DNA from 3 places in the Margalitia sp. FSL K6-0131 genome. Region 3 is predicted to be linked to each of the others. Evidence: a T-box and tRNA genes for the amino acid it is inferred to sense, from the RefSeq annotation. Region 3 holds a T-box; the other regions hold tRNA genes.

Region 1 (4,266 bases), 3.5 Mb from region 3:
ACTTACAGATGGACCCGCGGCGCATTAGCTAGTTGGTGAGGTAACGGCTCACCAAGGCGACGATGCGTAGCCGACCTGAGAGGGTGATCGGCCACACTGGGACTGAGACACGGCCCAGACTCCTACGGGAGGCAGCAGTAGGGAATCTTCCGCAATGGACGAAAGTCTGACGGAGCAACGCCGCGTGAGTGATGAAGGTTTTCGGATCGTAAAACTCTGTTGTTAGGGAAGAACAAGTATCGTTCGAATAGGGCGGTACCTTGACGGTACCTAACCAGAAAGCCACGGCTAACTACGTGCCAGCAGCCGCGGTAATACGTAGGTGGCAAGCGTTGTCCGGAATTATTGGGCGTAAAGCGCGCGCAGGCGGTTTCTTAAGTCTGATGTGAAAGCCCACGGCTCAACCGTGGAGGGTCATTGGAAACTGGGAGACTTGAGTGCAGAAGAGGAGAGTGGAATTCCACGTGTAGCGGTGAAATGCGTAGAGATGTGGAGGAACACCAGTGGCGAAGGCGACTCTCTGGTCTGTAACTGACGCTGAGGCGCGAAAGCGTGGGGAGCGAACAGGATTAGATACCCTGGTAGTCCACGCCGTAAACGATGAGTGCTAAGTGTTAGAGGGTTTCCGCCCTTTAGTGCTGCAGCTAACGCATTAAGCACTCCGCCTGGGGAGTACGGCCGCAAGGCTGAAACTCAAAGGAATTGACGGGGGCCCGCACAAGCGGTGGAGCATGTGGTTTAATTCGAAGCAACGCGAAGAACCTTACCAGGTCTTGACATCCTCTGACAACCCTAGAGATAGGGCGTTCCCCTTCGGGGGACAGAGTGACAGGTGGTGCATGGTTGTCGTCAGCTCGTGTCGTGAGATGTTGGGTTAAGTCCCGCAACGAGCGCAACCCTTGACCTTAGTTGCCAGCATTCAGTTGGGCACTCTAAGGTGACTGCCGGTGACAAACCGGAGGAAGGTGGGGATGACGTCAAATCATCATGCCCCTTATGACCTGGGCTACACACGTGCTACAATGGATGGTACAAAGGGCTGCGAGACCGCGAGGTTAAGCCAATCCCATAAAACCATTCTCAGTTCGGATTGCAGGCTGCAACTCGCCTGCATGAAGCCGGAATCGCTAGTAATCGCGGATCAGCATGCCGCGGTGAATACGTTCCCGGGCCTTGTACACACCGCCCGTCACACCACGAGAGTTTGTAACACCCGAAGTCGGTGAGGTAACCTTTTGGAGCCAGCCGCCGAAGGTGGGACAGATGATTGGGGTGAAGTCGTAACAAGGTAGCCGTATCGGAAGGTGCGGCTGGATCACCTCCTTTCTAAGGATAATGGAAAACCACTTTCGTGGTTACGAAGAGACGTTTTCGTTCTGTTTAGTTTTGAAAGAGCAATCTTTCTATGAGAAAGAAAGATGGGCCTATAGCTCAGCTGGTTAGAGCGCACGCCTGATAAGCGTGAGGTCGATGGTTCGAGTCCATTTAGGCCCACCATTATAATTGCATATTTCATTATGGGGCCTTAGCTCAGCTGGGAGAGCGCCTGCTTTGCACGCAGGAGGTCAGCGGTTCGATCCCGCTAGGCTCCACCAATTTTTGTTCCTTGAAAACTAGATACTGATAGAAGAAACCAAGTAAAACCGAGAATCGCCACTTTATGGATTTAATCCATTTTAAAGTAGTAATAACCTTATAGGTTAAGTTAGTAAGGGCGCACGGTGGATGCCTTGGCACTAGGAGCCGATGAAGGACGGGACTAACACCGATATGCTTCGGGGAGCTGTAAGCAAGCTTTGATCCGGAGATTTCCGAATGGGGGAACCCACTGCTCGTAATGGAGCAGTATCTTTACCTGAATACATAGGGTAATGAAGGCAGACCCGGGGAACTGAAACATCTAAGTACCCGGAGGAAGAGAAAGCAAACGCGATTTCCTGAGTAGCGGCGAGCGAAACGGAAGAAGCCCAAACCAAGAGGCTTGCCTCTTGGGGTTGTAGGACACTCTATACGGAGTTACAAAGGAACGGAGTAGATGAAGAGGTCTGGAAAGGCCCGTCAAAGAAGGTAACAACCCTGTAGTTGAAACTTCGTTCCCTCCAGAGTGGATCCTGAGTACGGCGGGACACGTGAAATCCCGTCGGAAGCAGGGAGGACCATCTCCCAAGGCTAAATACTCCCTAGTGACCGATAGTGAACCAGTACCGTGAGGGAAAGGTGAAAAGCACCCCGGGAGGGGAGTGAAAGAGAACCTGAAACCGTGTGCCTACAAGTAGTTAGAGCCCGTTAATGGGTGATAGCGTGCCTTTTGTAGAATGAACCGGCGAGTTACGATTTCATGCAAGGTTAAGCTGATGAAGCGGAGCCGCAGCGAAAGCGAGTCTGAATAGGGCGAATAAGTATGAGGTCGTAGACCCGAAACCAGGTGATCTACCCATGTCCAGGGTGAAGGTAAGGTAACACTTACTGGAGGCCCGAACCCACGCACGTTGAAAAGTGCGGGGATGAGGTGTGGGTAGCGGAGAAATTCCAATCGAACTTGGAGATAGCTGGTTCTCTCCGAAATAGCTTTAGGGCTAGCCTCAAGATGAAGAGTATTGGAGGTAGAGCACTGTTTGGACTAGGGGCCCTCATCGGGTTACCGAATTCAGACAAACTCCGAATGCCAAATACTTATGCTTGGGAGTCAGACTGCGAGTGATAAGATCCGTAGTCAAAAGGGAAACAGCCCAGACCACCAGCTAAGGTCCCAAAGTATACGTTAAGTGGAAAAGGATGTGGAGTTGCTTAGACAACCAGGATGTTGGCTTAGAAGCAGCCACCATTTAAAGAGTGCGTAATAGCTCACTGGTCGAGTGACTCTGCGCCGAAAATGTACCGGGGCTAAACGTATCACCGAAGCTGTGGATGGACACCTGACAGGTGTCCGTGGTAGGAGAGCGTTCTAAGGGCGGTGAAGCTAAACCGGAAGGATTAGTGGAGCGCTTAGAAGTGAGAATGCCGGTATGAGTAGCGAAAGAAGGGTGAGAATCCCTTCCACCGAATGCCTAAGGTTTCCTGAGGAAGGCTCGTCCGCTCAGGGTTAGTCGGGACCTAAGCCGAGGCCGAAAGGCGTAGGCGATGGACAACAGGTTGATATTCCTGTACCACCTCTTCACCGTTTGAACGATGGGGGGACGCAGGAGGATAGGGTAAGCGCACTGCTGGTTATGTGCGTCTAAGCAGTTAGGCTGGTTACGAGGCAAATCCCGTAACCGTGAAGGCGGAGCTGTGATAGCGAGGGAAATATAGTACCGAAGTTCCTGATTCCACACTGCCAAGAAAATCCTCTAGTGAGGTGAAAGGTGCCCGTACCGCAAACCGACACAGGTAGGCGAGGAGAGAATCCTAAGGTGAGCGAGAGAACTCTCGTTAAGGAACTCGGCAAAATGACCCCGTAACTTCGGGAGAAGGGGTGCTCTGGTAGGGTGCAAGCCCGAGAGAGCCGCAGTGAATAGGCCCAGGCGACTGTTTAGCAAAAACACAGGTCTCTGCGAAGCCGCAAGGCGAAGTATAGGGGCTGACGCCTGCCCGGTGCTGGAAGGTTAAGAGGAGGGGTTAGCGTAAGCGAAGCTCTGAATTGAAGCCCCAGTAAACGGCGGCCGTAACTATAACGGTCCTAAGGTAGCGAAATTCCTTGTCAGGTAAGTTCTGACCCGCACGAAAGGCGTAACGATCTGGGCACTGTCTCAACGAGAGACTCGGTGAAATTATAGTACCTGTGAAGATGCAGGTTACCCGCGACAGGACGGAAAGACCCCGTGGAGCTTTACTGCAGCCTGATATTGAATTTTGGTACAGCTTGTACAGGATAGGTAGGAGCCTTTGAAGCCGGAGCGCCAGCTTCGGTGGAGGCGTCGGTGGGATACTACCCTGGCTGTATTGAAATTCTAACCCGCACCCCTGATCGGGGTGGGAGACAGTGTCAGGCAGGCAGTTTGACTGGGGCGGTCGCCTCCTAAAGAGTAACGGAGGCGCCCAAAGGTTCCCTCAGAATGGTTGGAAATCATTCGTAGAGTGTAAAGGCACAAGGGAGCTTGACTGCGAGACCTACAAGTCGAGCAGGGACGAAAGTCGGGCTTAGTGATCCGGTGGTTCCGCATGGAAGGGCCATCGCTCAACGGATAAAAGCTACCCCGGGGATAACAGGCTTATCTCCCCCAAGAGTCCACATCGACGGGGAGGTTTGGCACCTCGATGTCGGCTCATCGCATCCTGGGGCTGTAG
Region 2 (4,266 bases), 3.4 Mb from region 3:
TAAAAATTCCTCTTTTGAGGAATTTTTAATGTTTTTATTGACTTTGGATATAATAGATGATAATATATAAAACGTCGCTGAAATACTTCAGTCAAATAATAAGAAAAAAACATTTGACAAAGGGATTTAAAAGTGATATTATATAAAAGTTGCTTCATTAAAAAAGCAACAATGATTGATCTTTGAAAACTAAACAGAACAAAACGTCAATGTTTTAAATAATGAGCTACATCAAACACTTTTTTGGAGAGTTTGATCCTGGCTCAGGACGAACGCTGGCGGCGTGCCTAATACATGCAAGTCGAGCGGACTTTTAAAAGCTTGCTTTTAAAAGTTAGCGGCGGACGGGTGAGTAACACGTGGGTAACCTGCCTGTAAGACTGGGATAACTCCGGGAAACCGGGGCTAATACCGGATAACTTCTTTCCTCGCATGAGGAAAGATTGAAAGATGGCTTCGGCTATCACTTACAGATGGACCCGCGGCGCATTAGCTAGTTGGTGAGGTAACGGCTCACCAAGGCGACGATGCGTAGCCGACCTGAGAGGGTGATCGGCCACACTGGGACTGAGACACGGCCCAGACTCCTACGGGAGGCAGCAGTAGGGAATCTTCCGCAATGGACGAAAGTCTGACGGAGCAACGCCGCGTGAGTGATGAAGGTTTTCGGATCGTAAAACTCTGTTGTTAGGGAAGAACAAGTATCGTTCGAATAGGGCGGTACCTTGACGGTACCTAACCAGAAAGCCACGGCTAACTACGTGCCAGCAGCCGCGGTAATACGTAGGTGGCAAGCGTTGTCCGGAATTATTGGGCGTAAAGCGCGCGCAGGCGGTTTCTTAAGTCTGATGTGAAAGCCCACGGCTCAACCGTGGAGGGTCATTGGAAACTGGGAGACTTGAGTGCAGAAGAGGAGAGTGGAATTCCACGTGTAGCGGTGAAATGCGTAGAGATGTGGAGGAACACCAGTGGCGAAGGCGACTCTCTGGTCTGTAACTGACGCTGAGGCGCGAAAGCGTGGGGAGCGAACAGGATTAGATACCCTGGTAGTCCACGCCGTAAACGATGAGTGCTAAGTGTTAGAGGGTTTCCGCCCTTTAGTGCTGCAGCTAACGCATTAAGCACTCCGCCTGGGGAGTACGGCCGCAAGGCTGAAACTCAAAGGAATTGACGGGGGCCCGCACAAGCGGTGGAGCATGTGGTTTAATTCGAAGCAACGCGAAGAACCTTACCAGGTCTTGACATCCTCTGACAACCCTAGAGATAGGGCGTTCCCCTTCGGGGGACAGAGTGACAGGTGGTGCATGGTTGTCGTCAGCTCGTGTCGTGAGATGTTGGGTTAAGTCCCGCAACGAGCGCAACCCTTGACCTTAGTTGCCAGCATTCAGTTGGGCACTCTAAGGTGACTGCCGGTGACAAACCGGAGGAAGGTGGGGATGACGTCAAATCATCATGCCCCTTATGACCTGGGCTACACACGTGCTACAATGGATGGTACAAAGGGCTGCGAGACCGCGAGGTTAAGCCAATCCCATAAAACCATTCTCAGTTCGGATTGCAGGCTGCAACTCGCCTGCATGAAGCCGGAATCGCTAGTAATCGCGGATCAGCATGCCGCGGTGAATACGTTCCCGGGCCTTGTACACACCGCCCGTCACACCACGAGAGTTTGTAACACCCGAAGTCGGTGAGGTAACCTTTTGGAGCCAGCCGCCGAAGGTGGGACAGATGATTGGGGTGAAGTCGTAACAAGGTAGCCGTATCGGAAGGTGCGGCTGGATCACCTCCTTTCTAAGGATAATGGAAAACCACTTTCGTGGTTACGAAGAGACGTTTTCGTTCTGTTTAGTTTTGAAAGAGCAATCTTTCTATGAGAAAGAAAGATGGGCCTATAGCTCAGCTGGTTAGAGCGCACGCCTGATAAGCGTGAGGTCGATGGTTCGAGTCCATTTAGGCCCACCATTATAATTGCATATTTCATTATGGGGCCTTAGCTCAGCTGGGAGAGCGCCTGCTTTGCACGCAGGAGGTCAGCGGTTCGATCCCGCTAGGCTCCACCAATTTTTGTTCCTTGAAAACTAGATACTGATAGAAGAAACCAAGTAAAACCGAGAATCGCCACTTTATGGATTTCATCCATTTTAAAGTAGTAATAACCTTATAGGTTAAGTTAGTAAGGGCGCACGGTGGATGCCTTGGCACTAGGAGCCGATGAAGGACGGGACTAACACCGATATGCTTCGGGGAGCTGTAAGCAAGCTTTGATCCGGAGATTTCCGAATGGGGGAACCCACTGCTCGTAATGGAGCAGTATCTTTACCTGAATACATAGGGTAATGAAGGCAGACCCGGGGAACTGAAACATCTAAGTACCCGGAGGAAGAGAAAGCAAACGCGATTTCCTGAGTAGCGGCGAGCGAAACGGAAGAAGCCCAAACCAAGAGGCTTGCCTCTTGGGGTTGTAGGACACTCTATACGGAGTTACAAAGGAACGGAGTAGATGAAGAGGTCTGGAAAGGCCCGTCAAAGAAGGTAACAACCCTGTAGTTGAAACTTCGTTCCCTCCAGAGTGGATCCTGAGTACGGCGGGACACGTGAAATCCCGTCGGAAGCAGGGAGGACCATCTCCCAAGGCTAAATACTCCCTAGTGACCGATAGTGAACCAGTACCGTGAGGGAAAGGTGAAAAGCACCCCGGGAGGGGAGTGAAAGAGAACCTGAAACCGTGTGCCTACAAGTAGTTAGAGCCCGTTAATGGGTGATAGCGTGCCTTTTGTAGAATGAACCGGCGAGTTACGATTTCATGCAAGGTTAAGCTGATGAAGCGGAGCCGCAGCGAAAGCGAGTCTGAATAGGGCGAATAAGTATGAGGTCGTAGACCCGAAACCAGGTGATCTACCCATGTCCAGGGTGAAGGTAAGGTAACACTTACTGGAGGCCCGAACCCACGCACGTTGAAAAGTGCGGGGATGAGGTGTGGGTAGCGGAGAAATTCCAATCGAACTTGGAGATAGCTGGTTCTCTCCGAAATAGCTTTAGGGCTAGCCTCAAGATGAAGAGTATTGGAGGTAGAGCACTGTTTGGACTAGGGGCCCTCATCGGGTTACCGAATTCAGACAAACTCCGAATGCCAAATACTTATGCTTGGGAGTCAGACTGCGAGTGATAAGATCCGTAGTCAAAAGGGAAACAGCCCAGACCACCAGCTAAGGTCCCAAAGTATACGTTAAGTGGAAAAGGATGTGGAGTTGCTTAGACAACCAGGATGTTGGCTTAGAAGCAGCCACCATTTAAAGAGTGCGTAATAGCTCACTGGTCGAGTGACTCTGCGCCGAAAATGTACCGGGGCTAAACGTATCACCGAAGCTGTGGATGGACACCTGACAGGTGTCCGTGGTAGGAGAGCGTTCTAAGGGCGGTGAAGCTAGACCGGAAGGACTAGTGGAGCGCTTAGAAGTGAGAATGCCGGTATGAGTAGCGAAAGAAGGGTGAGAATCCCTTCCACCGAATGCCTAAGGTTTCCTGAGGAAGGCTCGTCCGCTCAGGGTTAGTCGGGACCTAAGCCGAGGCCGAAAGGCGTAGGCGATGGACAACAGGTTGATATTCCTGTACCACCTCTTCACCGTTTGAACGATGGGGGGACGCAGGAGGATAGGGTAAGCGCACTGCTGGTTATGTGCGTCTAAGCAGTTAGGCTGGTTACGAGGCAAATCCCGTAACCGTGAAGGCGGAGCTGTGATAGCGAGGGAAATATAGTACCGAAGTTCCTGATTCCACACTGCCAAGAAAATCCTCTAGTGAGGTGAAAGGTGCCCGTACCGCAAACCGACACAGGTAGGCGAGGAGAGAATCCTAAGGTGAGCGAGAGAACTCTCGTTAAGGAACTCGGCAAAATGACCCCGTAACTTCGGGAGAAGGGGTGCTCTGGTAGGGTGCAAGCCCGAGAGAGCCGCAGTGAATAGGCCCAGGCGACTGTTTAGCAAAAACACAGGTCTCTGCGAAGCCGCAAGGCGAAGTATAGGGGCTGACGCCTGCCCGGTGCTGGAAGGTTAAGAGGAGGGGTTAGCGTAAGCGAAGCTCTGAATTGAAGCCCCAGTAAACGGCGGCCGTAACTATAACGGTCCTAAGGTAGCGAAATTCCTTGTCAGGTAAGTTCTGACCCGCACGAAAGGCGTAACGATCTGGGCACTGTCTCAACGAGAGACTCGGTGAAATTATAGTACCTGTGAAGATGCAGGTTACCCGCGACAGGACGGAAAGACCCCG
Region 3 (4,266 bases):
TATTATTCCGCCATTAGGAATGATTGATATCTCACCAATCGTTGCCTTGATTGTTTTACAATTAGCTCGTGCAGGAATTGGTCAAATACATGGTTGGTTAATGTAAAAGGGCTGCTGATTTGAGGCACCCCTTTTTATTTTCGAAATTGAGAGGATTATTATGAGTAATATTTATCAACATTTTAGACCAGATGAAAAAGAATTTATCGACCAAGTTTTGAATTGGCAGCAATTTGTAGAGGATTCTTATTCATCCAAACTAAGTGACTTTTTAGATCCTAGGCAGATACATATTGTAAAAACAATCATCGGCACTCATTCGCAAGTAAAATATGGTGAATTTGGCGGATATGATGGAGCAGAAAGAAAAAGGATGTTATTATATCCTGATTATCTGATACCAGAGAACAATGATTTCCAAACATCACTATTGGAAATAGTGTATCCGAGCAAATTTGTAACACTAAGCCATAGACAAGTTTTAGGCTCTTTAATGTCAATCGGTTTAAAAAGGGAAAAATTCGGTGATATATTAGTCCAAAATAACCGAATTCAATTTATTGTCCCTTCTGAAATGATAGATTATGTTAAGATGGAATTAAAGCAAATTGGAAAAAGCAAAATCCAATTAGTAGAGTTGCCTCTTAACCAAATTATTACTTCCAGCGAAGAGTGGAAGGAGCAATCCACTACGGTAAGTGCGTTGCGACTGGATGCCATTCTTTCCTCTGTTTATCCAATTTCTAGACAAAAGGCACAAACGCTTATTCAACATGGGCTTGTGAAGGTTAACTGGAAAGAAGTGGAACAAGTTTCGTTTGTTTGTGATGAAGGAGATGTTATTTCCGCTCGTGGATATGGACGAAGTAAAATCATTACAATCGAAGGTCAAACAAAAAAGGATAAATGGCGATTGAAAGTTGGAATATTAAAATAAGAAAAGAGGAAACTCCTTATAGGCGATAAACGCTGAAGTTAGACAAAGATAACCACTTGAAATACTTATATGAAAAAATTTATACATTCTTTTCATTTAAATGAAAAATTTGCAGGAAATTCCCCTAATACTGTCGAAATTCAGTATAATAAAATAAAGTGATCGATTTCTGAAAGATTGATCGGATTATACCTACAAAAATATAGATAACATAAAGTGGAGGTGGCATATATGCCTTTAACGCCTTTGGACATACATAATAAGGAGTTTAGCAGAGGGTTTCGCGGTTATGATGAAGATGAAGTAAATGAATTCCTAGACCAAATCATTAAAGACTATGAATTGCTTATTCGCGAAAAGAAAGAATTAGATGAAAAATTATCATCATCCAATGAACGGCTTGGTCACTTTACTAATATTGAGGAAACCTTGCATAAATCTATTATCGTTGCCCAGGAAGCAGCGGAAGAAGTTAAGGGAAATGCACAGAAAGAAGCAAAATTAATTATTCGTGAAGCGGAAAAAAATGCGGATCGAATAGTGAATGAGGCACTTTCTAAAGCCCGAAAGATAGCAATGGAAATCGAGGAGCTAAAAAAACAGTCTAAAGTATTTAGAACCCGATTTAAAATGCTAATCGAGGCTCAGCTAGATTTATTAAGAAATGATGACTGGGATAAATTAATGGAATTTGAAATTGATGCGACAGAATTAAATCTTGAAGAAGAAGTTAAATGAGAATGTACTCGCAAAAGTTTGTTATTTGTAAATAAATTCCTAATCCCGTACTAGTATAGATGAGGGACATCTTTTCGTACCATTCTAATAAATTCAATTCAAGATAACTTTATTTATGTAGCAGTTATTGATAATAAAACAACAAAGTTTGCGAAAAGAACCTCAAATAATCTTGACGGAATAAAAATTTGTCACATATAATAGAAAAATAATAGTTAAACGATGACAGGGACAGTAAAGTTATTTTTATCTTATTGAAGCGAGCCAAGGATAGTGGAAGCTTGGTATAAGCAATAACTGGAAGATCACCCTCGAGTTCTTGATTTGAAAACGCGGGAGCGCGCGTAAGTAAATGATGGCGTTCATTCACGTTACGAATGCATGAGTGGACAGTGGATACATTGTCTAGCAGGGTGGTACCGCGGGAAAACCTTCTCGTCCCTATTGGGATGAGAGGGTTTTTTTGTTGTTTATTTGTTAATAACTAATAAGAATTAAAATGTCACCGTGAATCTTTTTTGTAGGAGGAAAAATTGTGGAATATAAAGATACGTTATTAATGCCAAAAACGGATTTCCCTATGAGAGGAAATTTACCTAAAAGAGAACCTGAAATTCAGGAAAAGTGGGAAAGTATGAGCATTTATCAAAAGGTCCAAGAACGTACAAAAGGAAGGCCAATGTTTGTTCTTCATGATGGACCGCCATATGCTAATGGTGATCTTCATATGGGGCACGCTTTAAATAAAACTTTAAAGGATTTCATTGTCCGTTTTAAGTCTATGACAGGCTACAACGCACCATATGTACCAGGTTGGGATACACATGGATTACCTATTGAACAAGCATTAACGAATAAAGGTGTTAAAAGAAAAGAAATGTCTGTAGCAGAATTTCGCAAATTATGTGCTGAATATGCTTATGAACAAGTTGATAATCAACGTACTGCTTTTAAGCGCCTAGGTGTCCGCGGTGATTGGGAGAATCCGTATCTCACATTAAAACCCGAATATGAAGCACAGCAAATTAAAGTATTTGGTGAAATGGCGAAAAAGGGATATATCTATAAAGGACTTAAACCGGTATATTGGTCTCCGTCCAGTGAATCTGCCCTTGCGGAAGCTGAAATTGAATATAAAGATAAGCGCTCTGCATCCATCTATGTAGCATTTGAAGTGAAGGATGGTAAAGGTGTTTTAGAAAGCGGTACGAATATTATCATTTGGACAACAACACCATGGACCATTCCAGCAAACCTTGGAATTTCTGTCCATCCTGACCTAAAATATGTTGTGGTGGAAGTAAACAATCAAAAATATGTTGTTGCTGAAGCGCTATTAGAGGAAGTTACTTCTGTATTAGAATGGGAAAATCCACAAACTGTTAAAACCGTAGCAGGTAAGGATTTAGAATATATTATTGCCAAACATCCTTTATATGACAGAGATTCACTAGTCATGTTAGGGGAACATGTTACAACTGATTCCGGTACAGGATGTGTTCATACGGCTCCTGGTCATGGAGAAGACGACTTTATTGTTGGAAAAAAATACAATTTAGATGTTCTATGTCCAGTGGATGATAAAGGATATATGACTTCTGAAGCACCGGGATTTGAAGGTTTGTTCTATGATGAAGCAAATAAACCAATTACTCAGAAGCTGGAAGAAGTAGGAGCGTTATTAAAATTAAATTTCATCACGCACTCTTATCCGCATGATTGGCGTACAAAGAAACCGGTTATTTTCCGCGCAACAGCACAATGGTTTGCATCCATTGACGCATTCCGTGAAGAACTTCTTGAAGCAGTGAAAGAAGTGAAATGGGTTCCTGCTTGGGGAGAAACAAGATTATTTAATATGATTCGCGACCGTGGAGATTGGTGTATTTCCCGTCAGCGTGCATGGGGTGTGCCAATTCCGGTATTTTATGCAGAAAATGGAGATCCAATTATTACGGATGAAACAATCGAACATATCTCTAATTTATTCCGTGAACATGGATCAAATGTGTGGTTTGAAAGAGAGACAAAGGATTTATTACCTGAAGGATTTACACATCCAAGCAGTCCAAATGGTACATTTACGAAAGAAACGGATATTATGGATGTTTGGTTTGATTCAGGATCTTCTCATCAAGCCGTTTTAGTTGAACGTGATGAATTACAACGTCCAGCTGATTTATATTTAGAAGGCTCTGACCAATATCGCGGATGGTTTAATTCTTCTTTAACAACGGCTGTTGCAGTAACTGGAAAAGCTCCGTATAAAGGAATTTTAAGCCATGGATTCACTTTAGACGGTGAAGGCAGAAAAATGAGTAAATCTTTAGGCAATGTTATTTTACCGAGCAAGGTAATTAATCAACTGGGTGCTGATATTGTTCGTCTGTGGGTAGCATCTGTAGATTATCAATCAGATGTTCGGGTTTCTGATGCTATTTTGAAACAAGTATCAGAAGTATATCGCAAAATCCGTAATACATTCCGATTCTTGCTTGGAAACTTAAATGACTTTAATCCAAGCACGGACAGTATTTCATATGAGAAATTACGAGAAGTAGATCAATTCCTGCTTGTAAAATTAAATAAAT

Evidence for each region. A T-box is a leader RNA that pairs with one kind of tRNA and senses whether it is charged. The one in region 3 lies ahead of ileS (isoleucine--tRNA ligase), so its partner is inferred to be a tRNA-Ile.
Region 1: it has a tRNA-Ile gene. The T-box ahead of ileS (isoleucine--tRNA ligase) is inferred to sense a tRNA for this amino acid. The anticodon was not compared.
Region 2: it has a tRNA-Ile gene. The T-box ahead of ileS (isoleucine--tRNA ligase) is inferred to sense a tRNA for this amino acid. The anticodon was not compared.

The regions. Positions count from the first base shown of each region.
Region 1 is NZ_JBBOZS010000001.1:10,557-14,822, forward strand. It holds rRNA gene NSQ59_RS00045 (16S ribosomal RNA) at 1-1,326, shown strand, start outside; tRNA gene NSQ59_RS00050 (tRNA-Ile) at 1,421-1,497, shown strand; tRNA gene NSQ59_RS00055 (tRNA-Ala) at 1,520-1,595, shown strand; rRNA gene NSQ59_RS00060 (23S ribosomal RNA) at 1,699-4,266, shown strand, end outside.
Region 2 is NZ_JBBOZS010000001.1:30,783-35,048, forward strand. It holds gene NSQ59_RS00150 (pro-sigmaK processing inhibitor BofA family protein) at 1-3, shown strand, start outside; rRNA gene NSQ59_RS00155 (16S ribosomal RNA) at 241-1,791, shown strand; tRNA gene NSQ59_RS00160 (tRNA-Ile) at 1,886-1,962, shown strand; tRNA gene NSQ59_RS00165 (tRNA-Ala) at 1,985-2,060, shown strand; rRNA gene NSQ59_RS00170 (23S ribosomal RNA) at 2,164-4,266, shown strand, end outside.
Region 3 is NZ_JBBOZS010000001.1:3,475,111-3,479,376, reverse strand. It holds gene NSQ59_RS17035 (YggT family protein) at 1-106, shown strand, start outside; gene NSQ59_RS17030 (YlmH family RNA-binding protein) at 161-937, shown strand; gene NSQ59_RS17025 (DivIVA domain-containing protein) at 1,169-1,675, shown strand; T-box leader at 1,889-2,121, shown strand; gene ileS (isoleucine--tRNA ligase) at 2,211-4,266, shown strand, end outside.